Regions from separate parts of the Pantoea dispersa genome, predicted to be linked through region 2. Evidence: predicted binding sites of a transcription regulator. Region 2 holds the regulator's gene; each other region holds the start of a gene.
The links. The regulator CRP, encoded in region 2, controls carbon source genes, mostly activating them, when cyclic AMP is high. The targets are predictions, from matches to a motif close to ATGTGANNNNNNTCACAT.
Positions count from the first base shown of each region.

Region 1 (7,259 bases), 450 kb from region 2:
CTGTCCGGCCATGCTGTGCAGCGTCTCGTACCAGGCACCGGTCAGCGCTTTGCCGAGCTGAGGATATTTGTTGAGCGTGGCGGTGTTGACTACCAGCAGGTCAAGGATTTCGCCCGGGATCTGCGCCGAGGAGAACACCAGATGGCTGTCCGGCTGCTTCTCTGCTTCCGCCAGCAGCGGATTCCACGTGACGATGGCGTTAACGTCAGCAGTGCCAAACGCCGCCACCAGATCGGCATCGGCGGTGTTAACCACCCTGACGTCTTTCTCGCTCATGCCGGATTTCTCCAGCGCGCGCGCCAGCAGATAGTGTGAGACCGACAGTTCGACGAGGTTGATGGGTTTGCCTTTCAGCGCGCTGACGCTGTCCGCGCCTTTAAGCAGAATGCCGTCGTTACCGTTGGAGTAGTCGCCGACAATCAGCGCGGTGCTGTCGACGCCGCCAGTGGCCGGAATGGTCAGTGCATCCATATTGGTCATGGTGCAGCCGTCAAAGCCACCTGCGGTGTACTGATTGACCGACTCGATATAGTCGTTAACCTGCACAAACTGAATATCGATGCCGTACTTATCGGCCCACTTTTTCACGATGCCGCTTTGCTGGGCATAATCCCACGGCATCCATCCAGCGTAGATGGACCAGCAAAGCTTAAAGGATGGTTTAGCGGCGGCCAGCGACGGAACGCTGAACAGGGCGACGCTGCAAATCAGCAGCAGGCGCAGACAGGCTTTAATCATGATGATTCCTCTGGCGTTAACGGACGAAAATCAGGCAGGAGGCGGCGAGCAACGTTCTCGCTTTCCTCCCGGGCTTTTTTCCCGCCGTGTAACCGTCAGAGGACGGTCGGTCACTCTCGGACCAGCATCTCGCGATCGGAACCCTAGTGACCCATTGCAAATTGTGTGGCGACGTCGGTTGCCCGCGATCGCTCCTGCATCTGCCAGAAAGCAGGCAATATCAATGCCAGGTTGCTATCAGCCTGAATTACATGAGTTATTGCACAGCGCTGCGCTTGCAGGCAGGCTGCGCTGCACAGTTGTGCAGCAGGCACGCACCAGCGTGAAGCACTGCAGACCAGCCGTTGTACAGCCGGGGCCATTGCACTATTCTTTAGGACCTTTCCCAGCGAATCGAATTTAGCCATCGTCACAACAGGAGTTGAATTATGGCGTCAGGAATTTCCCGCATCTGGATGCGTAGCGGCATGCTGCTGACCGGCGTGCTACTTGTGCTGCAGCTTACCGCCTGCGGCGATAAAGAGGGCGATCAGCGCAAAGCCTTTACTGATTTTCTGCAAAACACCGTGATGCGCAGCGGTGAACATCTGCCCAGCCTGAGCGAAAACCAGAAGCAAACCTTCGGTAACTACGCCAGTGATTACGCCATCCTGTATGGCTTCTCGCAGCAGGTGAATCAGGCGGTGGATCAGGGCATGCGCCCGGTGGTTGATGAGCTGGCGGCCATCCGCGTGCCGCAGGATTATCTGACACGCCGCGACAGCCTGCGCCAGGCGAGCGGCAATCTGAGCGTGCTGACGCAGCAGATTCAGAGCGCCAAAATGCAGGCCGACAGCAGCAAAGCCACGCTGAAGCAGCCGGACGATCTGAAGAAAGTGTACGACAGCGTGTACGCCAAAGTGGTGACGCAGCCAGCCAGCACGCTGATCCCGCTGCTGCCGCAGCTGCAGGCGCTGAGCCAGTCGGCAGTTCAGGCCGGCGATTATCTGCAGTCGCAGGGCGCACGCGTCAGCTTCAATGACGGCGGCGTTCAGTTCCCGACGCAGGAGCAGGCCACGCAATACAACACGCTGATGAGTAATCTCGCCAGCAATACGCAGGCGCTGACCCAGGCACAAAATGCCGTACAGGGTGGTTTGCAGTAAGCCGCTCAGCGGGCAGTTCTCCACTGCCCGCTTTTTCAGATTTTCGTCACTTCCTTACATCGGCTTTTTCTGTCAGCACAGAGTGTGATCTGGCGCATTTTCAACCAAAAATAGTTTGTGATCTCAATCACATTTGTGAAACAAACCGGCCCAGGTGAAAGGTGATTTTTGTCACATTTCTACCGCTGTTGCGCGCATTTTTTCGCCGGCGTTGCTTTCTTACAGGGTATTTTTGTGATCAAAGTCACCTTTAATCCCCCTGCCCACCCCAACTTAGCGTGATATGCATCACACTTTTTCCTGACGCTACGCAGTGTAATCAACTAGTGCTAGAGTCCGCGTGCATACAGTAATGCCACGGCCCCCGCCGTAACGTCTTAACAAAAACAAACGCGCTCTCTTATTGCAGCGCGTCTCAATAAGGGGTGGGTTTATGTCCTCATCAGTCAAGGTCAAGGTTCAGAGCTTTGGTCGCTTTCTGAGTAATATGGTGATGCCAAACATCGGTGCGTTTATCGCCTGGGGTATCATCACAGCACTGTTCATTCCAACCGGATGGATTCCTAACGAAACGCTGGCCAAGCTGGTCGGCCCGATGATTACCTACCTGCTGCCGTTGCTCATCGGCTTCACCGGTGGTCGTCTGGTGGGTGGCGATCGCGGCGGCGTGGTCGGTGCCATCACCACCATGGGCGTGATCGTCGGTGCCGATATGCCGATGTTCCTTGGCTCGATGATTGCCGGTCCGCTGGGCGGCTGGGCGATCAAGTCGTTTGACCGCGCGGTTGACGGCAAAATCAAAAGCGGCTTCGAGATGCTGGTCAACAACTTCTCGGCCGGTATTATCGGTATGCTGCTGGCGCTGCTGGCCTTCCTCGCTATCGGTCCGCTGGTAGAAGGTCTGTCACACATTCTCGCCGCCGGCGTAAACCTGATGGTGCAGAACAACCTGCTGCCGCTGACCTCAATCTTTGTTGAACCGGCGAAAATCCTGTTCCTCAATAACGCCATCAACCACGGTATCTTCTCGCCGCTGGGTATCCAGCAGGCCAGCGAAGCGGGCAAATCGATCTTCTTCCTGATTGAAGCGAACCCGGGTCCGGGTATGGGCGTGCTGGTTGCTTATATGATCTTCGGCCGCGGCAGCGCCAAGCAGTCGGCGGGCGGTGCAGCGATCATCCACTTCCTTGGCGGTATCCACGAAATCTACTTCCCGTACGTGCTGATGGCGCCGCGCCTGCTGCTGGCAGTGATCCTCGGCGGTATGACCGGCGTGTTCACCCTGACGCTGCTGAACGGCGGTCTGGTATCACCGGCTTCACCAGGTTCGATTCTGGCCGTGCTGGCGATGACGCCAAAAGGCGCTTACTTCGCTAACATCGCGGCTATCGTTGCGGCTTTCGCCGTCTCCTTCGTGGTCTCCTCGATTCTGCTGAAAACCAGCAAAGTAAAAGAAGAAGACGACATTGAAGCGGCGACCCAGCGCATGAAAGACATGAAAGCGCAGTCAAAAGGCCAGGCCGTTGCCGGTTCACCGGTGATTGCCGATGCCAGCAGCGTTGACGTCAGCCACGTGCGCAAAATCATCGTCGCCTGTGATGCCGGTATGGGCTCCAGCGCGATGGGTGCAGGCGTGCTGCGCAAGAAGGTGCAGGATGCGGGCCTGAGCAATATCTCTGTGACCAACAGCGCGATTAACTCGCTGCCGGGCGATGTCGATCTGGTGATTACTCACCGCGATCTGACCGAACGTGCGATGCGTCAGGCGCCACAGGCGCAGCACATCTCGCTGAACAACTTCCTCGACAGCGCGCTGTACACCAACCTGACTGAGCGTCTGGTGGCGGCGAACCGCAGCGAAGCCCACCGTGAAACGGTGCAAACCGCGCTGGCAGACAGCTATGACGACGGCAGCGCGCACCTGTTCAAACTGGGCGCTGATAACGTGTTCCTCGGCCTGAGCGCCAGCAATAAAGAGCAGGCGATTCGCTTCGCAGGCGAGCAGCTGGTGAAAGGCGGTTACGTGCAGCCGGAATACGTTGAAGCGATGCTGGCGCGCGAGCAGCTGACGCCAACCTACCTCGGTGAATCCATCGCTGTGCCGCACGGCACCGTCGAAGCCAAAGACCGCGTGCTGAAAACCGGCGTGGTATTCTGTCAGTATCCGGCCGGCGTGCAGTTTGGCGATGAGCCGGACGAAGTCGCGCGACTGGTGATTGGTATTGCCGCACGCAATAACGAACACATTCAGGTGATCACCAGCCTGACCAATGCGCTCGACGACGATAGCGTAATCGAGAAGCTGGCGAACACCACCAGCGTGCAGGACGTGCTGGATCTGCTGTCTGGCAGCACTGCTAACGCGTAATTCGCGGTTTTAACTTCCCTGGGGCGGGCAAGCCCGTCCCCACTTTCCGGGGCGGACATGCCCGCCCCTTCGTCATTTGATATGGGTCAAATTTATGAAAGCGTTACATTTTGGAGCAGGTAACATCGGCCGTGGATTTATCGGTAAGCTGCTGGCGGATGCCGGTATCGAACTGGTGTTTGCTGATGTGAATCAGGTGGTGCTTGATGCCCTTAACGCCCGTCATGAGTATCCGGTTCACGTGGTGGGCGAGCAGGCGCAGGTCGAAATCGTTACCGGCGTCAGCGCGGTGAACAGCACCAGCGACGACATCGTCACGCTGATTGCTGAGGTTGATATCGTTACCACGGCGGTTGGTCCGCAGATCCTTGAGCGCATCGCGGGCAGCGTGGCGCAGGGTCTGGCCAAACGCAGTGACAACGGTAATGTCCGTCCGCTGAATATTATCGCCTGTGAAAACATGGTGCGCGGCACCAGCCAGCTGAAGCAGCACGTACTGAAGGCGCTGCCGCCGCAGTATCATGCGTGGGTTGAAGAGCATGTTGGCTTTGTTGATTCGGCAGTTGACCGCATCGTGCCGCCATCTGAAGCCGGCAGCACCGATCCGCTGGAAGTTACCGTAGAAACCTTCAGCGAGTGGATCGTCGACAAAACCCAGTTTAAAGGCGCGCTGCCGGACATTCCTGGCATGGAGCTGACCGATAACCTGATGGCGTTCGTCGAGCGCAAGCTGTTTACCCTCAACACCGGCCACGCCATTACCGCTTATCTCGGTAAGCTGGCCGGTCACGCCACCATTCGCGAAGCCATTCTCGACCAGAAAGTACGTGCCGTGGTGCAGGGCGCGATGCAGGAGAGCGGCGCGGTGCTGATCAAGCGTTATGGTTTCGATGCGGAGAAACATGCCGCGTATATCCAGAAAATCCTGACGCGTTTCGAAAACCCGTACCTGAAAGATGACGTTGAGCGCGTCGGCCGTCAGCCGCTGCGTAAGCTGAGTGCCGGCGATCGCCTGATCAAGCCAACGCTGGGCACGCTGGAGTATCAGCTGCCGCACGCCAGCCTGGTGCAGGGCATTGCCGCCGCGATGCACTATCGCAGCGAAGCCGATCCGCAGGCGCAGGAGCTGGCGTCACTGATCGCGCAGAAAGGCCCACAGGCGGCGCTGGCGGAGATTTCTGGCCTTGATGCCAATAGCGAAGTGGTGAGCTCAGTGGTGAGCGCTTACCACGCTATGGCATAATGCGCGCCCTTTAGTGGTCAATTCGGGCACGGCAGCCGCGTGCCCGTCGACGGTAGCTGAATGATGCAGGCAATAATGGAAGAGAAGCAGGCTTTTGAAAACCGGGTGCTTGAGCGGCTGAACGCCGGTCGTTCGGTGAGAAGCTTCCTGATCGCCGCTGTCGAACTGCTGGCGGAAGCAGTCAATCTGCTGGTGCTGCAGGTCTTTCGCAAAGATGACTACGCGGTGAAATATGCGGTGGAACCGCTGCTGCTGGGCGACGGCCCGCTGGGCGAGCTCTCGGTACGCCTGAAGCTTATCTACGGCCTGGGGGTGATCAATCGCCACGAATACGAAGACTGCGAGCTGCTGCTGGCGCTGCGTGAGGAGCTGAATCACGACACCAGCGACTACCGCTTTACCGACGATGAAATACTCGGCCCGTTCGGCGAACTGCACTGCGTGCTGGCCTGGCCGCCGCAACCCGATTTCACCCGCGACGACGCCGCGCTGCGCGCCATGCAGCAGCAGCGCTACCTGCAGATGGTGCGATCCACCATGGTGCTGTCGCTGACCGAGCTGATTTCCCGTATCTCGCACAAACAGGCCTTCAAGAAGCCCGCCGTGTAACGCTTCCCCTGCGGCGCTGTTGCCACGCGCCGCTGTTCTCTCCGCCGCAGACAAAATATTACGCAGGATATTGATGCAGCGCTTTTTTTGGCGGTTGATGATTTTGCCAACAATCGTCAGATAGCGATATACTTACCGCTCCTGTGGCAAACAGACGACATCCCTATGAAATACGATACATCTGAACTCTGCGACATCTACCATGAAGAAGTGAACGTTGTTGAACCGCTTTTTTCGAACTTTGGTGGGCGCACCTCATTCGGTGGTCAAATTACCACAGTGAAATGTTTCGAAGACAACGGCCTGCTGTATGACCTGCTCGAAGAGAACGGTCGCGGTCGCGTGCTGCTGGTCGATGGCGGCGGCTCAGTGCGGCGCGCGCTGGTTGACGCTCAGTTAGCAAGACTGGCGGCGCAAAACGAGTGGGAAGGCATCGTGGTGTACGGCTCGGTTCGCCAGGTCGATGAACTGGAAGAGCTGGAGATCGGCATTCAGGCGATTGCGGCCATTCCGGCTGGCGCCGCAGGCGAAGGCATCGGCGAGAGCGACGTGCGGGTTAACTTCGGCGGCGTCACCTTCTTCTCCGGCGATCATCTCTACGCCGACAACACCGGCATGATCCTGTCTGAAGACGCACTCGACATCGAGTAAGCGACAAACAAAAACGGGTGCCGCGGCACCCGTTGGTTTAAGCGCTGAGGCTTAAACTTCTTCCATTTTTCCCAGCAGTGCACGCAGGCGCTCCTGCCATACATGCTGCTCTTCTTTCAGGTGCTGATTTTCACGCGCCAGCGCTTCGTGATTGCCGGATGCCTGGCTCATTTCATTTTTCAGGTTATTGTTCTGCTCTTTCAGCTCTTCAATTTCCATCTGCAGCAGGGTGATGGTATCAATCGCCTGCTGTACTTTCGCTTCCAGTTTCTCGAATACTTCAAATGACATCTTTCTGACCTCTCCTAAATCGTGCAAGGCGTTGATAGACCGGGCGTGCCTTAAAATAGTGCGTCCAGCCACGATGTCCCGATTGTATGTAGCCACACCCGGCAAGTCCAGCAGCACAAGGCCTGCGAGGGAAGTCTGTAACACTTTTCAGTTTATACCTGGAAAACGCGCAACTTCGCGCATTTTGCGCGCGGTCACACGCGCGGGGTGCAGC
Region 1 covers NZ_CP082346.1:3,854,545-3,861,803, forward strand. The annotation lists gene K7H94_RS17955 (putative urea ABC transporter substrate-binding protein) at 1-738, opposite strand, end outside; guanidine-I (ykkC/yxkD leader) riboswitch at 802-896, opposite strand; gene K7H94_RS17960 (DUF3053 domain-containing protein) at 1,167-1,883, shown strand; gene K7H94_RS17965 (PTS mannitol transporter subunit IICBA) at 2,317-4,251, shown strand; gene mtlD (mannitol-1-phosphate 5-dehydrogenase) at 4,346-5,494, shown strand; gene mtlR (mannitol operon repressor MtlR) at 5,555-6,103, shown strand; gene rraA (ribonuclease E activity regulator RraA) at 6,269-6,754, shown strand; gene zapB (cell division protein ZapB) at 6,806-7,045, opposite strand.
Region 1: a site for CRP is predicted at 2,043-2,060, ahead of K7H94_RS17965 (PTS mannitol transporter subunit IICBA). Genes of this name have one in related genera too.

Region 2 (7,259 bases):
CTGGATGAAGTGCAGAGCGGCATGGGCCGCAGCGGTAAGCTGTTTGCTTACGAACACTATGGTATCAAGCCAGATATCATCACCACCGCTAAAGCGCTGGGCGGCGGTTTCCCGGTGAGCGCGATGCTGACCACTCATGAAATCGCCTCGGTGATGGCGCCGGGCGTGCACGGCACCACCTACGGCGGCAACCCGCTGGCCTGTGCGATTGCCGAAACCGCGCTGGATATCATCAATACGCCCGAGGTACTGAATGGTGTCGACGCGCGTCGTGAGCAGTTTGTCTCGGCGCTGCAGAAGATCAATCAGCAGTTCGATATCTTCAGTGAAATTCGGGGCAAAGGGCTGCTGCTGGGTGCCGTACTCAACGCGCAGCACGCCAGCAAAGCGCGCGATATCCTCAACGCTTCCGCCGCTGAAGGTCTGATGGTACTGACCGCCGGCAGCGATGTGATTCGCTTTGTGCCGTCGCTGGTGATTGAGCCAACCGATATCGCAGAAGGCATGGCGCGCTTCGCCCGGGCGATCGCGAAAGTCCTGAACTAACCTTTCGGCTTCAGCACGCTGAGCCAGCGGCCGTGATGCGGGCGCTGGCTCCACGCCAGTGAAGAAATGGTGTGCATCACATTGAGGTGCTGCAGAATGCGCTTCACATGCTGTTCGACAATCGTCACCGGCCCCTCATTCAGATTCTCCGGCGCTTCCAGAATATTGCTGTCGTTGCCCGGCCCGTCGTAAGCCAGCCGCTGCTGACAGCGCTGCAGCGCGATTTCACAGGACTGCAAATAGCGCTCCGCCAGCTTTGGCGTCAGCATGGTGTGCTCGCGCGCCAGAATGGTCATGGCGTTGATGTGCTCGACGATAAACTGGCTGTGAGTCACCCACAGGCGCATATCTTTCAGATACTGGAAGTTAAAGCCCGGCTCGGTGGACGCCTGGTTGAGCGAGTTAAACAGCGCGTTGTGCGCCTGGTTAACCTTGACGCGCTGATACGCCAGCTTCTCCGGCGCCTGCTCCGGACCGAGCAGCAGGCGCAGCGCCTCCTGATACGCTTCCAGCGCGTCGTGCGCGTTATTGCGCAGCAGCCCGCTCTGCCATTGCGGCCATAGCCAGATCATGCCGGCGAAGGCAATCAGGCAGCCCATCAGCGTATCCATCATGCGCGGCAGCAGAAACTGCGCGCCGTTCAGCGACAGCAGCTGCAGCGAATACACCGCCGTTACGGTAAAGCCAATCATCGACCAGCCATAATATTTACGCGTGATCAGATAGCTGGCGAGCGTGATGACCAGCATGGTCAGCAGGGCAATCGACTCCGGAACAGCAAAGCGCAGCGACGCCGCGGCGATCAGCAAGCCGGCGAAGGTGCCGAGCGCGCGGTGCTGAATGCGCACGCGCGTGGCGCTGTAGCCGTTCTGGCTGACAAACATGATGGTCATCAGAATCCAGTAGGGCTTGGGAATATTGAAGAACAGCGCCAGCGCGCTGCCGAACATCAGCATCACGGCGAAGCGCGCCGCCGTCCGCAGCGCGGCAGATTTTAGCGACAGGTAGCTGCGCAGCGCCGGCAACAGCGGCAGGCGGCGCTGGCGATCGGCCATCAGGTCGCGGGTATACAGCGGCTTCTGCGTGCGCAGCACGCGCGCAATGCGGCTGAAATGGTAGAGGCAGAAATTACCGACCGGATTATCCGGGTGCTGCCGGGCAATTTTCTCCAGCGCGCCGAGCGGCTTCTCCATGTGGAAGCGTTCCGGCAGCTGGTGATAGAGAATGGCATCGGCCAGCACGCGCAGCCGTGCCGAAATGATTTTCGCGTTCCAGCGGATCACCGCCTCGGCGTGGCTCTGCTCCACCAGCTTTTGCACCTCTTCCGGCTGGTGCAGGCTGACCGAGATGTGCTCCTGCAGATCGAGCGCAACCTGAAAGGCGCGCGTCAGGCGTTTATGACTGTTATCACGGCTGGCGGACAGCATATGCATTTGCTGGTAGCAGGTGGTGATCAGATCGACCGCTTTCTGCTGGCGCGCCAGTAGCGGCGGCAGCGCTTTTTCCGGATCGGTCAGCTGCGTCAGCAGGGTGTATTTGGCGTCGCAGTAATCGGCCAGCTCGCGGTACAGCAGGCTAAGGGTCTCGCGCATCGGCTGCTCTTTCCACAGCCAGAACCAGAACCAGTTAAACAGCCCGTACCACAGCGTCCCGCCGATATACAGCAGCGGCGGGACCCACATAGGCATACGGCCGACGAGGCTTAAGGTAAAGATGGCGGCGATCAGCGTGCCGGGCAGCAAACGGCCATGCAGCGGGCTGATTTCACCGGTCACGCCCACCAGCAGCGGTAACACCAGCAGAATCAGCGGCAGCGGCACAGCGTAAGCCGTGAGGTACTGAATCAGAAAACTGCCGCTGGCGAACAGTGCGCCGCCGACAATCAGCCGTTTGAAGAACCGCTTGTGTGGCGTATCCAGACCGGCGATGTTGCAGCAGGCCGGCACCAGGGAGAACAGCAGCCCTTTTTGCAGATCGCCAAACAGCCAGCCGAGCGCCACAGGCAGGCACAGCACCAGCGTTTGCCGCAGCGCATAGTTAACTTCCGGATGATAGATGATTCGACGCCACATCAGCTCATCGTAAACAGAAACGGCGCGATGTTGCCATCACGCCGTGGGTGAGAAGAAATCAGCGGGTGCCGTAAACGACGATGGTTTTGCCGTGTGCGGAGATCAGGTTCTGATCTTCCAGCATTTTCAGGATACGACCCACGGTTTCGCGTGAGCAGCCCACGATCTGACCAATCTCCTGACGGGTGATTTTAATCTGCATACCGTCCGGGTGGGTCATGGCATCAGGCTGTTTCGCCAGGTTGAGCAGCGTTTGCGCGATACGGCCGGTCACATCGAGGAAGGCAAGGTTGCCGACTTTTTCAGATGTTACCTGCAGGCGACGCGCCATCTGCGCCGACAGGCGCATTAAAATATCCGGATTGACCTGAATCAGCTGACGGAATTTTTTGTAGGAAATTTCAGCCACTTCGCAGGCGGTTTTCGCACGTACCCAGGCGCTACGCTCCTGGCCCTCTTCAAACAGGCCGAGCTCACCGATGAAATCCCCCTGATTGAGGTAGGAGAGAATCATCTCTTTGCCTTCTTCATCTTTAATCAGTACCGCGACGGAACCTTTCACGATGTAGTACAGCGTTTCCGCTTTCTCACCCTGATGGATGAGGGTGCTTTTGGATGGATATTTGTGAATATGGCAATGGGACAGGAACCATTCGAGTGTAGGGTCTGTTTGCGGTTTGCCGAGAACCATTCGCTATTATCCTCTGTTGTAATCGTGCCCAAAATACAGGGGGCAGTTTTCCCTGTCAGGCGGTGAAATCGTCCAGCGTTTCCCGTGAGGGACAGTTATTCGGGGGTGGATTCGTAAGCGATGCTTTTGATTCGTCCCGCTTTCGTCTTTCGTGACGAAAATATTTTCAGCACTGTTTGTAGCATAGCTTTTGCAACCTGTCTCCTGTTGTCTCGCTTCAGCAGGTGGGGGATGCGTCTGCATTGCTGTTTGTCAGGTGAAAGCGTACTCTGGCGGCAAAACCGCCGCTTCAGGAGAAAGAATAATGCAGGCACGAGTGAAATGGGTGGAAGGGCTGACCTTTCTCGGAGAATCCTCATCCGGTCATCAGGTATTAATGGACGGCAATTCCGGTGATAAAGCGCCCAGCCCGATGGAGATGGTGTTGATGGCTGCGGGCGGCTGCAGCGCGATTGACGTGGTGTCGATTCTGCAAAAGGGGCGCAACGATGTCGCCGATTGTGAAGTCAAACTGACCTCAGAACGCCGCGAAGAAGCGCCACGCATTTTTACGCATATCAATCTGCATTTTATTGTCAGCGGCAAAGCGCTGAGCGATAAAGCGGTGGCGCGCGCGGTGGATCTGTCCGCGGAGAAGTACTGCTCGGTCGCGATCATGCTGGGCAAGGGCGTCGAGATAACGCACAGCTACGAAGTCGTCGAACTGTAATCCAGCCGGGAGCGCGGCCCTGCGCTCCCGATCTCATTACCTCCCGGCGAAACTGGCGCGTTAGCCTGCGCTATTCAATGCGTTTTCCTTCAATCAACCGCTGCACCAGCGGCGTCATGATTAACTCCATCGCCAGTCCCATCTTGCCGCCCGGCACCACCAGCGTATTCATGTGGGAAATAAACGAGCCCTGGATCATCGCCAGTAAATAAGGAAAAGCGATGCCCTCCAGGCCGCGAAAATGGATCACCACAAAGCTCTCATCCAGCGACGGGATCTCACGCGCGGCAAACGGGTTCGAGGTATCCACGGTCGGCACGCGCTGGAAGTTGAGGTGCGTGCGGGAAAACTGCGGCGTGATGTAGTTGATGTAGTCTTCCATCGAACGCACCACCGAATCCATCACCGCTTCGCGCGAATGGCCGCGCTCGCTGGTGTCGCGCACCAGTTTCTGAATCCACTCCAGATTAACAATCGGTACCACGCCAACCAGCAGATCGACATGTTCCGCCACGTTATGCTGCTGCGTCACCACGCCGCCGTGCAGGCCTTCATAGAACAGCACATCGGTGTTTTCCGGCAGCGGCTGCCACGGTGTAAACGTGCCTGGCACCTGATTCCACGGCACCGCTTCATCGTAGGTGTGCAGATATTTGCGCGACTGGCCGAGTCCGCTCTGACCATAGTCGCGGAAAGTCTGCTCCAGTAGGCCGAAGTCGTTGGCTTCCGGGCCAAAGTAGCTGATGTGACGCCCGAGGTCGCGCGCCTTACGAATCGCCATGTCCATTTCCGGACGGGTATAGCGATGGAAACTGTCGCCTTCTACTTCCGCCGCGTGCAGATCCAGCTGCTGGAAAATTTTACGGAAGGCGAGACTGGTGGTGGTGGTTCCGGCGCCGCTGGAACCGGTAACGGCTATGACTGGATGCCTGGCTGACATAACAGCGCTCCCTGTGAAGTCCGGCGATGAGCATTGTTACCACGAATTGCCGCCTGACGCATTAGCCGCGAAATTCACGCCGCGGCATAATATTGACCGATTCATGCAATTCTGACCACACCAGTACCACCTCGCCCTGCTTGAGCTGGCGGCGCACGTCGGCCACTTTCTGCGTCAGGCTGCGCTCCTGCTCGCCATAATCGGTGCCTTCACGCAGCACAAAACTTTCTATCAGGTTTTCCAGCGTTGTCGGGTCGAGTTCTTGCCAGGGAATAATCACAATTACATATCCAGATAAGTTGAGAGCCAGTCCGGCACGCGCTGCTCCAGCCACATTTTGGGTCGCAGCAGGCTGCCGCTCACGAAGCCGACGTGACCGCCTTGCTGCGTCAGCTGATACTCAATTGTGGCAGACAACTGCTGCGGCTGCGGGATCACCGCATCGGTCATAAAGGGATCATCTTTAGCATGGATGATCAGCAGCGGCTTGCGCACGCCGGTCAGCAATGGCATGGCGCTGGCGCGCTGATAATAGTCGCGCGCATCAATAAAACCGTGGGCGCGGGCGGTAATCGCATCATCAAACTCACGCAGCCGGCGGAAGGCGCGCAGCTGCGTCAGATCGACCGGCAGCGTGCCCGGCCAGGCGCGCAGTTTGCGCGTGGCGTTTTTCTTCAGCTGGGTCAGCAGGTAGTGCTGATAAAAGCGTGAAAAGCCCACGTCCAGCTTCTGGCTGCACGGCTCCAGCGCCAGCGGCGCGGAGATGGCGACCGCGGCATCCAGCGGGGCCGACGTGCCCTGCAGCCCCAGCAGACAGGCCAGCATATTGCCGCCGAGCGAAACGCCGACCGCCGCCGTTGGCACCGTGCCCCATTCGCGCTGCAGCCAGTGCAGAAAATAGGTCGCATCTTCAGTTTCACCGGAGTGATAGATGCGCTGCAGACGGTTAGGCTCGCCGCTGCAGCCGCGGAAGTGCATGATCACCGCCAGCCAGCCGCGCGCCTGACACGCCTGCATCAGCCCATGGGCATACGGGCTGCGGAAACTGCCTTCCAGCCCGTGGAACAGCACCATGCGCGGCTTGTGACGTGCCTGTGCCGGATCTTCGCTCCACGCCAGATCGACGAAGTCGCCGTCCGGCAGATCGAGGCGCTGCCAGTGCGGGCGCAGCGTGACGCGCCGGCGCAGCAGGCGCGGCAGCAGCGTTTGCAGATGCGCATTGCCGAAGCCGCGCAGCGGGGTAAAGCGCTCGCCGCTCGGGCGATCAAAATAGCCTGGGATAGTACTTGTCTGATGCATAACTCGCTGATAGCTTCGATGGGTTGTTCGCTTTTCTGGGTGAGGAGCACCCGAATATACATGGAACTGAGTCTTTTTTTATCAATGCTGGGCTTTCTCTGGGTCGCGGCCATCACGCCAGGGCCCAATAATATGTTACTTACCGCCTCAGGTGCTAATTTTGGCTTCCTGCGCACCTTTCCACTGCTGATTGGTATCATGATTGGCATGCAGGTGATGTTGCTGATGGTGGCGTTTGGCATCGGCAGCCTGATTCTGCTCTATCCCTCACTGCATCTGGTACTGAAAGTGGCCGGTAGCCTCTACCTGCTGTGGCTGGCGTGGAAAATTGCCACCGCCGAATATGAAACGCTGGAAACCGACGATGCCAGCGTGAAGCAGATGCCTTTCTGGCAGGGCGGGTTACTGCAACTGATCAACCCGAAAGCCTGGCTGATGGCGCTGGGTGCGGTCGCCAGCTTTAGCCTTGCCGGCAGCGCCTATCTGCATTCCGTGGTGGCGATCAGCCTCGGTATGGCGCTGGTGAACGTGGTTTCCGGCGTGATCTGGATGGGTTTCGGCTCGCTGATTGGCCGGCTACTGCGCAGCCCGCGCGCGTGGAAAATCTTCAACCTCGCCATGGGTGCGCTGACCGCAGCCTGCGTGCTGTTGATCTGGCACTGAGTCAGCTGGAGGCGCGCTCAATACGCGTCCATGGCAGCACTTCATGCACCACTGCCGCCTGGCGCTGACGGATGCGCGCCAGCAGCAGCTGCACGCTGCGGGCACCCATCTGGTTCATCGGCTGGGCAATGGTGGTCAGCGGCGGGTTGATGCTGCTGGTGAACGGAATGCCGTCAAAACCCACTACCGCCAGATCCTCTGGCACGCGCAGTCCGGCCTCCAGAGCAGCGTGAATCACGCCAACCGCCAGCACGTCTGATACCGCAAACACCGCATCCGGCCGCTCTGGCTGTGTTAGCAGTTCGCGCAGCGCCGCGCTGCCCGCTTCGCAGGAGATGT
Region 2 covers NZ_CP082346.1:293,094-300,352, forward strand. The annotation lists gene argD (bifunctional acetylornithine/succinyldiaminopimelate transaminase) at 1-546, shown strand, start outside; gene K7H94_RS01305 (YccS/YhfK family putative transporter) at 543-2,618, opposite strand; gene crp (cAMP-activated global transcriptional regulator CRP) at 2,677-3,309, opposite strand; gene K7H94_RS01315 (OsmC family protein) at 3,614-4,018, shown strand; gene K7H94_RS01320 (phosphoribulokinase) at 4,089-4,958, opposite strand; gene K7H94_RS01325 (YheU family protein) at 5,020-5,238, opposite strand; gene K7H94_RS01330 (hydrolase) at 5,241-6,257, opposite strand; gene K7H94_RS01335 (LysE family translocator) at 6,318-6,920, shown strand; gene K7H94_RS01340 (LacI family DNA-binding transcriptional regulator) at 6,922-7,259, opposite strand, start outside.

Region 3 (7,259 bases), 1.8 Mb from region 2:
GAATGGGCGGCAAAGAAGCCGGCAGTGAACAGCATCATGCCCGGCAGAATCAGCCACAGCGAATTAAAGGCGGTCAGCAGCAGACCGGCCAGCATGATCGCCGTGGCGCCCGTCATCACCGGACCGCGACCAAAGCGGCTGGTCATCGCGCCGGCTTTTGGCGAGCTCCACGAACCGGTGAGATATACCACGGACAGCAGCCCGACCACCGCCTGGCTCAGTGACCACGGCGCGCTCATTAGACGGTAGCCGATGTAGTTAAACAGCGTGACAAACGCGCCCATCAGCAGAAAGCCTTCGGCAAACAGCAGCGGCAACCCTTTGTCGCGCCAGTGCAGGCGGAAGTTGATCAGCAGACTGCGTGGCCGCAGCGAGGCAGGGCGAAAATGGCGCGACGCAGGCAGAATTTTCCAGAACATCAGCGCGCCAGCCAGCGCACAGCAGCCAATGACGCCAATGGCAATACGCCACGAGAAAAAGTCGGTCAGTACACCGGAGAGTAAACGACCGCTCATGCCGCCAATCGAGTTACCGCTGATGTACAGCCCCATGGAGAAGGCGATGACCCGCGGATGCATCTCTTCGCTCAGGTAAGTCATGCCCACCGCCGCGACGCCACTGAGCGACAGACCGGTCAGCGCGCGCATCAGCAGAATCCCCTGCCAGCTGCTCATGGTGGCGGAGATCAGCGTACAAATCGCCGCCAGCATCAGCGCGGTCACCATTACCGATTTACGTCCAATCGCATCTGACAGCGGGCCGGTGAACAGCAGGCCCAGCGCCATCAGCCCGGTGGAGAGCGACAGCGAAATACTGCTTTCGGCAGGCGTCACGCCAAACTGCTGTGACAGCACCGGCAGAATCGGTTGTACGCAATAGAGCAGGGCGAAAGTGGCAAGACCGGCAGAGAACAGCGCCAGCGTCACGCGCAAAAACTGCGGCGATCCACGTTCAATCCATTCAGTAGCGGTATCGGCGGTGACAGGCTTCGTGGACAAGCTGTCCTCATCAAGCGTCACAGCCTGGGAAGAGCGACTCACAGTACATCCTCAATTCAGCAAATGTCTGAATACTGTAGGAAAGGCTAAATAGGTTGTACAATATATTAATAATCTCAAATGAGACGTTTAAGATATGATGATTGAGCTGCGCCATCTGCGCTACTTTATTGCCGTTGCGGAAGAGCTGCACTTTGGCCGCGCCGCGCAGCGGCTACACATTTCTCAGCCGCCGCTCAGTCAGCAGATCCTGCAACTGGAACAGGCACTGGACGCGCAGCTGCTGACCCGCACTAATCGCAGCGTACAGCTCACGCCGGCCGGCCAGTCGTTTTTACAGGATGCGCGCGCGGTTTTATTGCAGGTGGAACAGGCGACCGGGCGCGCGGCGCGCATTCATCACGGTCAGCAGGGAGAGCTGCGCATCGGCTTTACCTCCTCGGCGCCGTTTACCGGACTGGTGTCGGATGCGCTGTATCACTATCGGCAGCGCTGGCCGGACGTGCATATTCAGATGCAGGAGTACAACACGCGGCAGCAGCTGGCGCCGCTGCACGAAGGGCGACTCGACCTGGGCGTCATGCGCAATACGCCGCTGCCGGAGGATCTTCAGCACCGCCTGTTGCTGCGTGAACCGCTGTGCGCAGTGGTGCACCACGCCCATCCGCTGGCACAGACGACGTCGATTAGCATCCGGGCGTTAGCCAGCGAACCTTTTGTTTTCTTTGATGCGCAGGGCGGCACGGCCCTGTACGGTGAAATTCTGGCGCTGCTGCATCGCTACCAAATCAAACCTTACATTACCCAGGAAGTGGGTGAAGCCATGACGATACTCGGTCTGGTGGCAACCGGGCTGGGCGTGTCGATTTTACCCGCCTCGTTTGCCCGCGCGCGACTGGCGGAAGTCGCCTGGATTCCGCTACAGGAAAGCGATGCCATTTCTGAGGTGTGGCTGGTGTGGTCAGCGCTGCGCCAGCCGAGTGCGCAGATGAGCAATATGATGGCGCTGCTGCTGCACAATGCCGAGGAATGAACCCGCGGGTACAGAAAACCGCGTTCTTTGTGTGCGATAAATCACATTTCTAATCAAATATTTGACGCTGCGCGCCAATCTGCATCACCATAGCTGCTGTTTATTTAGAAGCGCGAAAATATCCGGGAGCAGGGCGTGAATCTGGACAGTCAGCCTGGCCATATTGACCAAATAAAACAGACCAATGCCGGTGCAGTGTATCGTCTGATTGACCATTACGGTCCGATTTCGCGGATTGAGCTGTCGAAACGTGCCCAGCTGGCCCCGGCCAGCATCACCAAAATTGTGCGCGAAATGCTGGATGCGCATCTGGTGCAGGAGACCGAGTTTCAGGAGCCAGGCAGTCGCGGACGGCCGGCGATAGGGCTGATCCTCGATACCCTGGCCTGGCACTATCTGGCTGTTCGCCTCCAGCCGGGGTTCATCACCCTGACGCTGCGCGATCTCAGCAGCCGCGCGCTACAGGAAGATCGCCTGCCGCTGCCCGCCAGCGCCGACACGCCGCTACTGCAGACGCTGCAGGAGCTGGTCAACGCCTTTTTCATTCGCCATCAGCAAAAACTTGAGCGTCTCACCGCTATCGCCATTACCCTGCCGGGACTGATCAACGCCGCCTCTGGCGTGGTGCACCGTATGCCGGGCTATGACGTACAGGATATGCCGCTGGGCGAAACCCTGGCACAGCGCACCGGGCTGCCGGTATTCGTCCAGCACGATATCTCCGCATGGACGCTGGCAGAGGCGCTGTTTGGTGCCTCACGGGGTGCGCAGGACGTGATTCAGATTGTTATTGACGAAACGGTGGGCGCCGGGGTGATCAGCGCTGGCCAGCTGCTGCACAAAAGCGGACGCGCGCTGGTGGAGATCGGTCATACGCAGATCGATCCTTACGGCCAGCAGTGTTACTGCGGCAACCATGGCTGCCTGGAAACGGTGGCCAGCACCGGCAGCCTGCTGCAGCTGGCGGCACAGCGCTTATCGTCGCAGCCGGACAGCCAGCTGCACCAGCAGCCGCTGACGCTGGCCTCGTTGTGTGCTGCTGCGCAGCAGGGCGACCGGCTGGCGCGGGACGTCATTGCCGGCGTCGGTCATCATATCGGGCGCATGCTGGCGATGATGGTCAACATCTTTAATCCTCAACAAATTCTTATCGGTTCACCGCTTAACCAGGCGGCGGACGTGCTGTTCCCGGCAGTCAGCAGCACTATTCGCCAGCAGGCCCTGCCGGCGTACAGCCACGCTATTCAGCTGACGCCCGCGGCCTTTAACGATCCCGGCACGCTGGGCGGCGCGGCGCTGATCAAAGACGCGCTCTATAGCGGCCATTTACTGATAAAACTGTTGCAGGGTTAACGCCAGCCCGCCTTAAGTTTGCGCTAACGCAAGCTCTCGCCTGGGACAAATCCTTAAACTGCCTCCTTTGCAGGTTACACATCGCTTTAATGAAGGAGGAGAAAGGTGAAAACGATTTTTGTCACCGGTACCGACACCGCGGTGGGTAAGACCGTGGTTTCCCGCGCACTATTACAGTGCTTTGCCAAAGCGAATCTGTGTGCCGCTGGCTACAAGCCGGTTGCCAAAAGCGCGCAGCACACGTCGGAAGGGCTCCGTAATAAAGATGCCGTACTGCTGCAGCAGGCATCTGGCCTGACACTAAGCTACAGCGACGTCAATCCCGTGACGCTGGAAGAGGATGAAATCAGCACCAGCCCGGCGCAGCGCATCGATTATCCGTTACTCAATCGCGGGCTGGCTGGCTTACAGGATCGCGCTGCACGCGTGGTGGTGGAAGGCACGGGCGGCTGGCGCAGCCTGATGAACGACTTACGGCCGCTGTCGCAGTGGGTGCAACAGGCGCAACTGCCCATCGTGCTGGTGGTGGGCATTAAAGAGGGTTGCATTAGCCACGCTTTACTGACCGCCGAAGCGATTGCCGCCGATGGCCTGACGCTGGCGGGCTGGGTCGCCAATCGTATCAATCCCGGTCTGGCGCACTATGCTGAAATCATTGATGTTCTGCGCGATAAGCTGAACGCGCCGCTGTTGGGCGAATTGCCTTATCTGCCGCGCGCCGAACAGCGTGATTTGAGTGGTTATCTGGATATTACGTTACTCGGAGGTGATGCGCTGCACAGCGAGAGTGCAAAGCCCGCCGCCTGATGAAACAAAATGCGGCATATCGCACGCAGCTGAATCCGGAGTTTCAGGAGCAGCTGCTTTTTTTTATGCCGTAAACCTGTTTATATTCAATCATCTGTCCTGAATTTATCCTGTCCGTTGTCGCCCTGGCGCGTTTCATGCATCAGGCAAACTGATAAATCGTTTGCCGGAGCCCTGCTATGTTGCACCCAGAAGAAGAGAAAGGTTTGTTGTACGGGCTGGATGCCCGCATCGGTCCTGCACCGGCGTTCTTTGCCGCCCTGCAGCACGTGCTGGCCAGCGTGGTCGGTATCATCACACCGCCGCTGATTATCGGTTCCGTGCTGGGGTTACAGGCCTGGATCCCGTATCTCATCAGCATGTCGCTGCTGGTTTCCGGACTCGGCACCTTTCTGCAGGCGCGCCGTTTCTGCGGCATTGGCGCAGGCATGATCTGTCTGCAGGGCACCAGCTTCGCCTTTCTCGGCGTCATTCTCTCTGCGGGGATGACGGTGAAAGCGCAGGGCGGTTCACCGCAGGCGATCCTCGCCATGATATTCGGCTGCAACCTGGTGGCGGCGCTGATCCCGATGCTGATTAGCCGCTGCATCACACCGCTGCGTAAAGTGCTGACCCCGGTGGTGACCGGTACGGTGATCACCCTGATTGGTATCAGCCTGATAAAAGTCAGTATTACCGACTGGGCGGGCGGGCATAACGCCCGCGATTTTGGTGCGCCGGGTAATCTGGCGCTGGGGGCGCTGACCCTGCTGGTGATTATCGTGCTTAACCGTTCCCACTCGCGCTGGGCGCGGCTGGTGGCGGTGGTCGCCGGCATTGGTGCGGGCTGCATCGCGGCGGCGCTGAGCGGTCATCTGCCGCTGAAGCCGATGGCGGAGACGCACTGGCTGGTGCTGCCTTCGCTGCTGCATTTTGGCTTTGATTTTAGCTGGACGCTGTTTGTGCCGATCGCGCTGGTCTCGGTGATCTGCGTGATTGAGGCGGTGGGCGATCTGACCGCCAACTGTCTTATTTCACGCCAGCCGCTGGAAGGCGACGGGTTTCAGCGTCGGCTGCAGGGCGGGATTCTGGCCGATGGCCTCAGCTGCCTGCTGGCGGCACTGTTCTCGGCGTTTCCCAATACCACCTTTGCGCAGAACAACGGGGTGATTCAGATGACCGGCGTCGCCAGTCGCTACGTGGGGATGGTGATTGGCCTGATGCTGGTGCTGCTGGGCGTCTTCCCGCTGGTCGGCAACCTGCTACAGCAGATTCCGCCGCCGGTGCTGGGCGGGGCAACGCTGGTGATGTTTGGCAGTGTGGTCGCCGCCGGTATTCGCGTGATGACGCAGGCACCGCTGGGGCGGCGTGAGATGCTGATTGTGGCGGTGTCGTTTGGCATCGGCCTCGGGGTGGAAGCGGTTCCGGACGTGCTGAAACAGTTCCCGCCGCTGGTCAGCAATCTGTTTGGTCATGCAGTCACCACCGGCGGGATTCTCGCTATGCTGCTGAACGTGGTGCTGCCGAATGAAGCTAAAACGGTTGCGGCGGTCGGCGCGGTCGAAGAGAGCAACTGACGCACAATTTACCTTGAGAATCGCGCCCTCCGTGGCGCGGTTCGGTCGGGGTTACGGGTTGAGACGACGGCGCGTGCGGCCGGAGCTGAGGTAATCCGCGATGTAATCCTGCGAAATTTCGCCGCTGTAGCGACCTTCCTCATCGACAATCGGCATCCATACCGTGTTGTGTTCATACAGCTTCGACAGCACCACGCGCAGGTTCTCCTCCGCTTTGCCGGTGACCTTAAAGGTGTGCAGCATCTCCTCGCAGCGGCCAGTGGCGCCGCGCGCTTCACGACGTTTGACAAAGCCCAGCGGTTTGCCATCTTCGTCGACCACCGTGACCGAACGCATGTCGTTGTCGTCCATGGTCGCGAACGCCTCCTGCAGCGGGGTACTGCGCTGCACGGTGATGGTCGGCTGCTGATCGGTGACGTCGCCCGCCTGCACCAGTAGCAGACGCTTCAGCGTACGGTCCTGACCGACGAACGAGCCGACAAATTCGTTGGCCGGCTGCGCCAGCAGTTCGTCCGGGCTGGCACACTGCACGATTTTGCCCTGGCCAAATACCGCGATGCGGTCACCGAGCTTCAGCGCCTCATCAATATCGTGGCTCACCAGCATCACGGTTTTCTTCAGCTGGCGCTGCATATCGAGGAACTCGTTCTGAATCACCTCGCGGTTGATCGGGTCGACGGCACCGAACGGTTCATCCATCAGCAGTACCGGTGGATCCGCCGCCAGCGCGCGGATCACGCCGATGCGCTGCTGCTGGCCGCCCGACATCTCACGCGGGTAGCGATGCAGAAACTTCGTCGGGTCAAGCGCCACCATGCTCATCAGCTCCGTCGCCCGTTCCCGGCAGCGTTTTTTGTCCCAGCCCAGCATGCGCGGCACCACGGTAATGTTCTCTTCAATGGTCATGTTCGGGAACAGACCAATCTGCTGAATCACATAGCCGATATTGCGGCGCAGCGTGACGGTATCCTGGCCGCTGGTGTCTTCGCCATTAATTAAAATCCGCCCGCTGCTGGCGGGGATCAGACGGTTAATCATCTTCAGCGTGGTGGTTTTGCCGCAGCCGGACGGGCCCAGCAGCACACACATCTCCCCGGCAGGCACTTCCAGGCTGACGTTGTCGACGGCATTGAACGTGGTGCCGTTTTTTTGCGTAAAGGTTTTCGTCAGGTTTTCCAGTTTTATCATTATCGAATCCCCTTAGGAGTCAGCGCCGACTGCAGACGGTGCAGCAGCCAGTCAAGAATAATCGCCAGTAAACAGATCATCAGTGCGCCGGCTATCAGCATACGCACATCGCTGCCGCTGATGCCGTCCAGCAGTTGCAGGCCCAGGCCGCCGGCACCGATCACCGCCGCAATCGCCATCACGCCGACGTTCATCACCACGGCGGTACGGATACCGCCAAAAATCACCGGCAGCGCCATCGGAATTTCCACCCAGCGCAGGCGCTGCCAGAAGGTCATGCCGATACCGCGACCGGCTTCGCGCAGCCCGGGCGGCAGATTTTCC
Region 3 covers NZ_CP082346.1:2,074,498-2,081,756, reverse strand. The annotation lists gene K7H94_RS09610 (MFS transporter) at 1-1,040, opposite strand, end outside; gene K7H94_RS09605 (LysR family transcriptional regulator) at 1,135-2,031, shown strand; gene mlc (sugar metabolism global transcriptional regulator Mlc) at 2,167-3,384, shown strand; gene bioD (dethiobiotin synthase) at 3,490-4,191, shown strand; gene K7H94_RS09590 (nucleobase:cation symporter-2 family protein) at 4,371-5,747, shown strand; gene osmV (osmoprotectant ABC transporter ATP-binding protein OsmV) at 5,799-6,935, opposite strand; gene osmW (osmoprotectant ABC transporter permease OsmW) at 6,935-7,259, opposite strand, start outside.
Region 3: a site for CRP is predicted at 2,061-2,078, ahead of mlc (sugar metabolism global transcriptional regulator Mlc). Genes of this name have one in related genera too.

Region 4 (7,259 bases), 1.1 Mb from region 2:
GCGCGCAGCGTCGAACAGGTTTTGTGTCTGGTCGGTGAGCGGCATATGTAAGGTGATGAAGTCGCTGTGCTCCGTCAGCTGATCGAGGCTGACAAACGTCACGCCGTGTTCGGCGGCGAAGGCGTCATCGGGATAAAAATCGAAGGCGAGGATGCGCATATTGAAGCCTTTAGCGCGCAGTGCCACCTGCTTACCGATATTGCCCAGGCCGATGATGCCGAGCGTTTTGCCGTAGACGTCGGTGGCAAAAATGCGCGGCCAGTGGCCGGCGCGGGTCTCTATTGCGGCGGTGGTGATCTGGCGCGCGCTATTGAGAATCAGCGCAAAGGCGAAATCGGCAACCGCGTGTTTGTTCGCGTCCGGCACGTTCGTCACGTAAATACCGCGCGCACGGGTTGCGTCGAGGTCGATGTTATCGACGCCCACGCCGTGCTTGCAGACAATTTTCAGCTGCGGTGCCAGCGACAGCAGCGCATCGTTGACCTCGGTAAAGGCCACGATCAGGGCGACGGTGTCGGCGAGATGCGGCGCCAGCGCGCTGAGCGGTGCGTCGGCGGGCAGCGTAATCAGCTCAAAGCCCTGCTGGCGCAGTGTGTCGATCGGCGCGGCGTCGTAGCGGGCGAACGAAGGTGAAGTACAGATGACTTTCATAGCAAATGCGTCCCGGTGTTAATAACAGCAGCCATCGCTGCCTGAATCCGACCCGCCACCGTCAGATTAACCCTAACCCTGATGGCGGCAGGGGGTAGCGGCGCCTGTATTGCGCGATGAATCGCGCCGCTACCACAGCTGCGTGCGGTAAGTGCTTTAAATTTCCAGGCTTTACTGCAAATACTGATTCACGATCTGGCGGATCTTCTGCTCTTCCTCCGCAGAGAAGCGCACCGCATAGCGGCTGTCGCCGACCTCATAGCCGAGCAGCGCCACGGCTTTTTTCACCGCCGCCGGGGAAAAACCAATGCTGTAGAGATCGGTACGCAGGCCGGTGACGTTCTCCTGAGCGGCGCGCGATCCGGCGATGTCACCGGCATGGAAGCGCGCCCAGATGGCGTTAATCTCTTTCGGTGCCACGTTAGCCAGCCCGGAAATACAGGCGGAGCAGCCATCGACGAAGCCCTGATGAATCAGTGAATCCGGCCCGTTCAGTACATTGAAATGCGCAATACCTGCCGCTGCCTGCAGAAAGCCGCTCAGGCTTTCGTAGCTGCCGGCGCTGTCTTTGATGCCAATGATGTTGGGATGCGCTGCCAGCGTGCGCACGGTTTCCGGCTGCAGCGTATTACCGGTGCGCGCCGGAATGTTGTAGAGAAACAGCGGGACGTCGAGGGCGTCGGCCACGGCGCGGTAGTGATCAATCAGCTCTTCCTGTTTAAGCGGGACAAAGTAAGGGGTGATCACCGAGACGGCATCCACACCCAGCTTTGCTACCTGCCTGCCCAGCCGGATAGTCTCACGCGTCGAGATCTCGCCAATGTGCGCCACCACCGGTGCAGTGCCGTTTACTTCGTCGACGCAGGTCTCGGTCACCGCCAGCTTCTCCTGCTCGTTCAGCACGAAAAATTCCCCGTTGGTGCCGCCGCAGAAAATACCGTTACCGGCGCTAAGCTGACGCCGAATCTGTTCACGCTGCGCGGCAGGATTATAGGCTCCGTCGCGATCAAAAGTGGTGACGATGGCGGTCAGTACGCCCTGAATGGTGTTGCTCATAATTTCCCCGCTCATGCTGAGTGATTTAATGCCGGAAACAGCGTCAGGTAGACGTTGCGCACATCGTCGGCGCTGACTTTCATCGGTACATTCTTCATCAGGCGCTGCACGTCCAGCGCGGCTTCGACCAGATACGGCAGATGATCCGGCCCGATGCCCAGCGCTTCCAGGCTGGCAGGCAGTTTAAGGCGCTGCACCAGCGCGGCGAAATAGGCCACCAGCGCGTGCGATTTAGCCTCTTCATCCAGTGTGCTATCGGCATCCGGCAGCAGATCGTAGGCCTGCGCGAACTTGCTCACCGCCGCCGGACGCACAAACTGCATACACGGCGCCAGCAGAATGGCGTTGGCCACGCCGTGCGGCAGATGGTACTTGCCGCCCAGCGGATACGACATGGCGTGCACCAGATGTGTCCCGGCATGGGCGATCGCCGCTCCGCCGTAGTAAGACGCCCACAACATATTCAGCCGTGCTTCCAGGTTGTCCGGTTCGGCAAGGGTCTTTTCGAGGCTGGCGAACAGCTTTTTCATGCCGATCAGCGCATAGTTATCACTCACCGGATTGGCCACGGTGGCGGTGAAGCACTCAATCAGGTGGCACAGCGCATCAATCCCGGTCGACGAGGCGATGTGCGCCGGCATGCTGGTGGTCAGTTCCGGAATCAGCGCCACGTAGTCCGGCAGCATCACCGGCGAAATAATACCGACTTTGGTCTCTTTCTCCGGAATGGCAAGGATGGCATTGGGCGTGGCTTCCGAGCCGGTGCCGGCCGTGGTCGGGATCAGTAAAGAAGCGGTACGCGTGTGCGGCTTCTCACCGGCCAGCAGCGCCGTCAGGGTTGGCGCATCGGCTACGCACAACACGGACAGCAGCTTCGCCACATCCAGCACGCTGCCGCCGCCAATGCCGATCACCAGATCGACGTCGCCGTGCGGCAGCGCCGCAACAATCGCCGCCACATCATGCTGGCTCGGTTCGGGCGGCACCGTATCAACCAGGCTCAGGCTGGCGATCTGCTGCTGCAGCCGGGCGATAAGCGCCTGCACCGCCGGAATACCCAGAATGTTTTTATCCGTGACCAGCAACGCCTTCTGCTTATCCTGCAGTAAATAGCTGAGATCGTTCAGAGCCTGATAGCCACTGATCACGGTGCTGTTGATATTCATGTCATGCCCTTATAACGGTTTTGCACATTATGATTAGGTTTGCTCAATGCTGTGCGGGGTGTATCCCTTTCTGAGGCTAAATTTATAGGCGATATCGATTTCAATTAATTTGATCTTGCTCACATATAATCAATCATGATTGAATATAATCAAATGCAGCACGGCAAGGGGCCGTGACAGGAGAGAGAATGACTTCATCGCCATGGAAAACGCCCGTTCTGGTGATTGCCGACGATTTTACCGGTGCCAATGACGCAGGCAGCGGCTTCGCGCTGGCCGGCGCGCGCGTCCACGTGCTGTTCAATAACCTGACGCCCCCGGATGCCGGCGCAGCGGATGTGCTGGTGATCAGCACCGATAGCCGTGCGGTGAGCGCAGCGGAAGCCGCCAGCCGTACACATGCCGCCATGCAGCCGCATCAGCAGATAGCGCAACACGGCTGGCTGTTTAAGAAAATTGACTCAACGCTGCGCGGCAATCCAGGCGCTGAGGTGGCTGCCGCGCTGCAGGTCAGCGCGAAACGGCTGGCGCTGGTGGTGCCGGCGGTGCCAAAGCTGGGCCGCATCACGCGCGGCGGGGAAGTGTGGATCCATCAACAGCGCCTGACTGATACCGAATTTGCCAGCGATCCCAAAACCCCGGTGACCAGCAGTAACGTGCTGACGCGGCTGCAGATGCAATGCGACCTGCCGGGCGAGCAGATCGATCTTGCCACGGTACGCAGCGGCACGCTGGCCGCACGGCTGGCGACCAGTCAGGGACTGCTGGTACTGGACGCGGAACTGCAGGCGGATATCGACACTATTATCGCGGCGGCCGCGACGCTGCCGGAACGTCCGCTGCTGGTCGGCGCGTCCGGGTTAAGCGATGCGCTGGGTGCGCATCTTGCTGCGCGGCCCTCTCGCCCGGTGCTGGCGATAGTCGGTTCGATGAGCGCCATGGCGCAGCAGCAAATCGCCCGGCTCGCCAGCCAGCGTGACATCCGCTTGATTGATATTGATATTTGCCAGCTGTTTGCCACACCGGCATGGCCGCAGGCGGCGGCCTGGCAGCAGGCGATGGTCCAGGCGCTGCGCGAGGGCGTGCACTGTGTGGTACGCACCACGCAACAGGCTGATCAGCGCTACGCGATTGCGCAGCTGTGTCAGCAGCAGCAGATTACGCGCCAGCAGCTCGGCGAGCGCATCTGCCAGTTTCTGGCGCAGCTCACGCGCGCCGTCTGCGCGCACATTCAGCCTGCCGGCCTGTTTCTTTCCGGCGGTGACGTGGCCATCGCGGTGGCGCAGGCACTCGGGGCCAGCGGCTTTCAGATTCAGGGCCAGGTGGCGGGCTGTGTACCGCACGGGGTTCTGCTTAACAGTGAATTACACCTGCCGGTGATGACCAAAGCGGGTGGCTTTGGTGATGAAAACACCCTGGCAGAAGCCATTCGTTTTATTGAGGAGAAGTCGAGTGAATAACACTATTGCGGTGACCATGGGCGATCCGGCGGGCATCAGCCCGGAAATCATCATTAAAGCGCTGGCAGAAGGGGAGCTGGCGGGCATTCCGGCGGTGGTGGTCGGCTGTGCCGCGACGCTGCGTCGGGTGCTGGCGCTGAACATTACGCCGCAGGCCGAGCTGCGCGTGCTGGACAGCGTGCAGGATGCGCATTTCGCACCGGGCATCATTAACGTCATCGATGAGCCGCTGGCCGATCCTGATGCGCTGCAGCCGGGCAGGGTGCAGAAGCAGGCCGGCGATCTGGCCTGGCGCTGCGTGAAGCGCGCCACCGAACTGGCGCTGGCGGGCGACGTGCAGGCGATTGCCACCGCCCCGCTGAACAAAGAGGCGCTGCACGCGGCGGGCCACCTTTATCCCGGCCACACTGAACTGCTGGCACAGCTGACCCAGACCAAAAATTACGCCATGGTGCTGTATACCGACCATCTGAAAGTGATCCACGTGACCACGCACATCGCGCTGCGTAAGTTCCTCGACACGCTGAACGGCGAACGTATTCAGACGGTGATCGGCATGGCTGACAGCTTCCTGCGCCGCGTGGGCTATGACCAACCGCGCATCGCGGTCGCCGGGGTCAATCCGCACGCGGGCGAGAATGGCCTGTTTGGTGATGAAGAGATCACCACGGTGACACCAGCCATCCAGGCAATGAAGCAGCAGGGCATTGATGTCTATGGCCCGTGCCCGCCGGATACGGTGTTTTTACAGTGCCAGCAGGGGCAGTACGATATGGTGGTGGCGATGTACCACGATCAGGGGCATATCCCGTTGAAACTGCTTGGCTTTTACGATGGCGTCAACATCACGGCGGGACTGCCGTTTATCCGCACTTCCGCCGACCACGGCACGGCATTTGATATCGCCTGGACAGGTAAAGCGAACTCTGCGAGCATGGCGATCTCGATAAAACTCGCGATGCAGCTTGCATAGGGAAATATGAAGGGACAAAGCCGTCTCGACCAGATTATGGACTATCTCAAAAGTCATAATCTGGTCACTGTTGAACAGCTGGTGAGCGCCATTTCTGCTTCGCCAGCCACCATTCGCCGCGATCTGATTAAGCTGGACAAGGAAGGGGTGATTAGCCGCAGCCACGGCGGCGTCACGCTGAACCGCTTTATCCCGACGCAGCCGACCACGCTGGAGAAGATGCAGCGTAACCTGGCGGAGAAGCAGGCCATCGCCCAGTTCGCTGCCAGCTATGTGCAGTCCGGCGATGCGGTAGTGCTGGATGCCGGCACCACCATGCTGGAACTGGCACGACAGCTGACCCATTTGCAGCTGCGGGTGATCACCGCCGATCTGCACATTGCGCTGTTTTTGTCGGAGTTTAAACAGATTGAGACCACCATCATCGGCGGCCGCATCGACGACTCCAGCCAGTCGTGCATTGGTGAGCACGGCCGGCGCCTGCTGCGCAGTATCAATCCGGACATCGCGTTTGTCAGCTGTAACTCATGGAGTATTGAGCGCGGTATTACCACGCCGACGGAAGACAAAGCCGGGCTGAAGATGGATCTGCTGGCCAACGCGCGCCGGCGCATTCTGCTGGCCGACAGCAGTAAATATGGCTCATGGTCGCTGTACTGCGCGGCACCGATTGATAGCCTGACCGATGTGGTGACCGATTCCCGCCTTGATGAAGCGGTATGCCGTGATTTGCGCGAGCGCGGCATTGGCCTGCAGCTGACCGCGTAAATGTGCCGCCTGCATCAGCGGGTAAATGACGTGCGCTGCGTTACCGCGGCGCAGCCTTCACCCACTGCTGGCGCTGAGTTATAACAACTTCAATCCCGTCGCCGGAATATTGCGCCCGTAATAAATCTCACGCATCTCCTTCCACAACAGATTGGTAATGCGCTTGTGCTCCTGCGGGCTCAGCTCTTCAGGTTTGGTGTTGAACAGGTAATACTTCAGATCAAATTCCTTCAGCAACATCTTGGTATGAAAGATGTTTTCCTGATAAACGTTAACGTCCACCATGTCGTACATCGCTTTCATATCCTCGGACATGAAGTTCTGAATGGAATTGATCTCATGGTCGATGAAATGCTTCACGCCATTGACGTCGCGGGTGAAGCCGCGCACGCGGTAATCCACGGTCACGATATCCGACTCCAGCTGGTGGATGAGATAATTCAGCGCCTTCAGGGGCGAAATCACGCCGCAGGTCGAGACTTCAATGTCGGCGCGGAAGGTACATAAACCGCCTTCCGGGTGACTCTCCGGATAGGTGTGCACGCAGATGTGACTCTTGTCGAGGTGCGCGACCACCGAACTGGGCAGCGGGCCGGGATGCTCGGAATTATCGATATCCTGCGGATTGATCGGCTCTTCGCTGACCAGAATCGTCACGCTGGCACCCTGCGGCTCATAATCCTGGCGCGCGATATTCAGCACGTTAGCACCGATAATCGAGCAGGTCTCGGTGAGGATTTCCGTCAGGCGGTTGGCGTTATATTGCTCATCAATATAGGCGATATAGCCATCACGTTCGGCTTCGCTATTGGCATAGCAAATGTCGTAGATACAAAAACTCAGGCTTTTGGTCAGATTATTGAAGCCATGTAGTTTTAGCTTTTGCAATTGGGTTCACCTCCTGAGATCAGCTGAGCGCGTTTAAAAGATATTGCGGCAGGGCAAAGCTGCCGATGTGCAGCTGTGGCGTGTAGTAACGGCAGGGCAGTCCGGCCGCGGCAAAACGTGACTGCAGCGTCGCAAGGTCCGGCTGGCGCAGCGCCGGATTATCGCTCGCCCAGGCAAAGGTCATGATGCCGCCGTAATAGGTCGGAATCGCCGCCTGATAAAAGCTGACGTCAGCGAAATAGTGGCTGAGTTTGCGGTGGCTGTTGACCGCTTCATCCTGCTGCAGGAAGCAGACGC
Region 4 covers NZ_CP082346.1:3,209,284-3,216,542, reverse strand. The annotation lists gene K7H94_RS15140 (phosphoglycerate dehydrogenase) at 1-651, opposite strand, end outside; gene K7H94_RS15135 (dihydrodipicolinate synthase family protein) at 823-1,707, opposite strand; gene K7H94_RS15130 (iron-containing alcohol dehydrogenase) at 1,719-2,873, opposite strand; gene dtnK (D-threonate kinase) at 3,062-4,333, shown strand; gene K7H94_RS15120 (D-threonate 4-phosphate dehydrogenase) at 4,326-5,306, shown strand; gene K7H94_RS15115 (DeoR/GlpR family DNA-binding transcription regulator) at 5,313-6,074, shown strand; gene speD (adenosylmethionine decarboxylase) at 6,153-6,962, opposite strand; gene speE (polyamine aminopropyltransferase) at 6,982-7,259, opposite strand, start outside.
Region 4: a site for CRP is predicted at 2,981-2,998, ahead of K7H94_RS15130 (iron-containing alcohol dehydrogenase). Genes of this name have one in related genera too.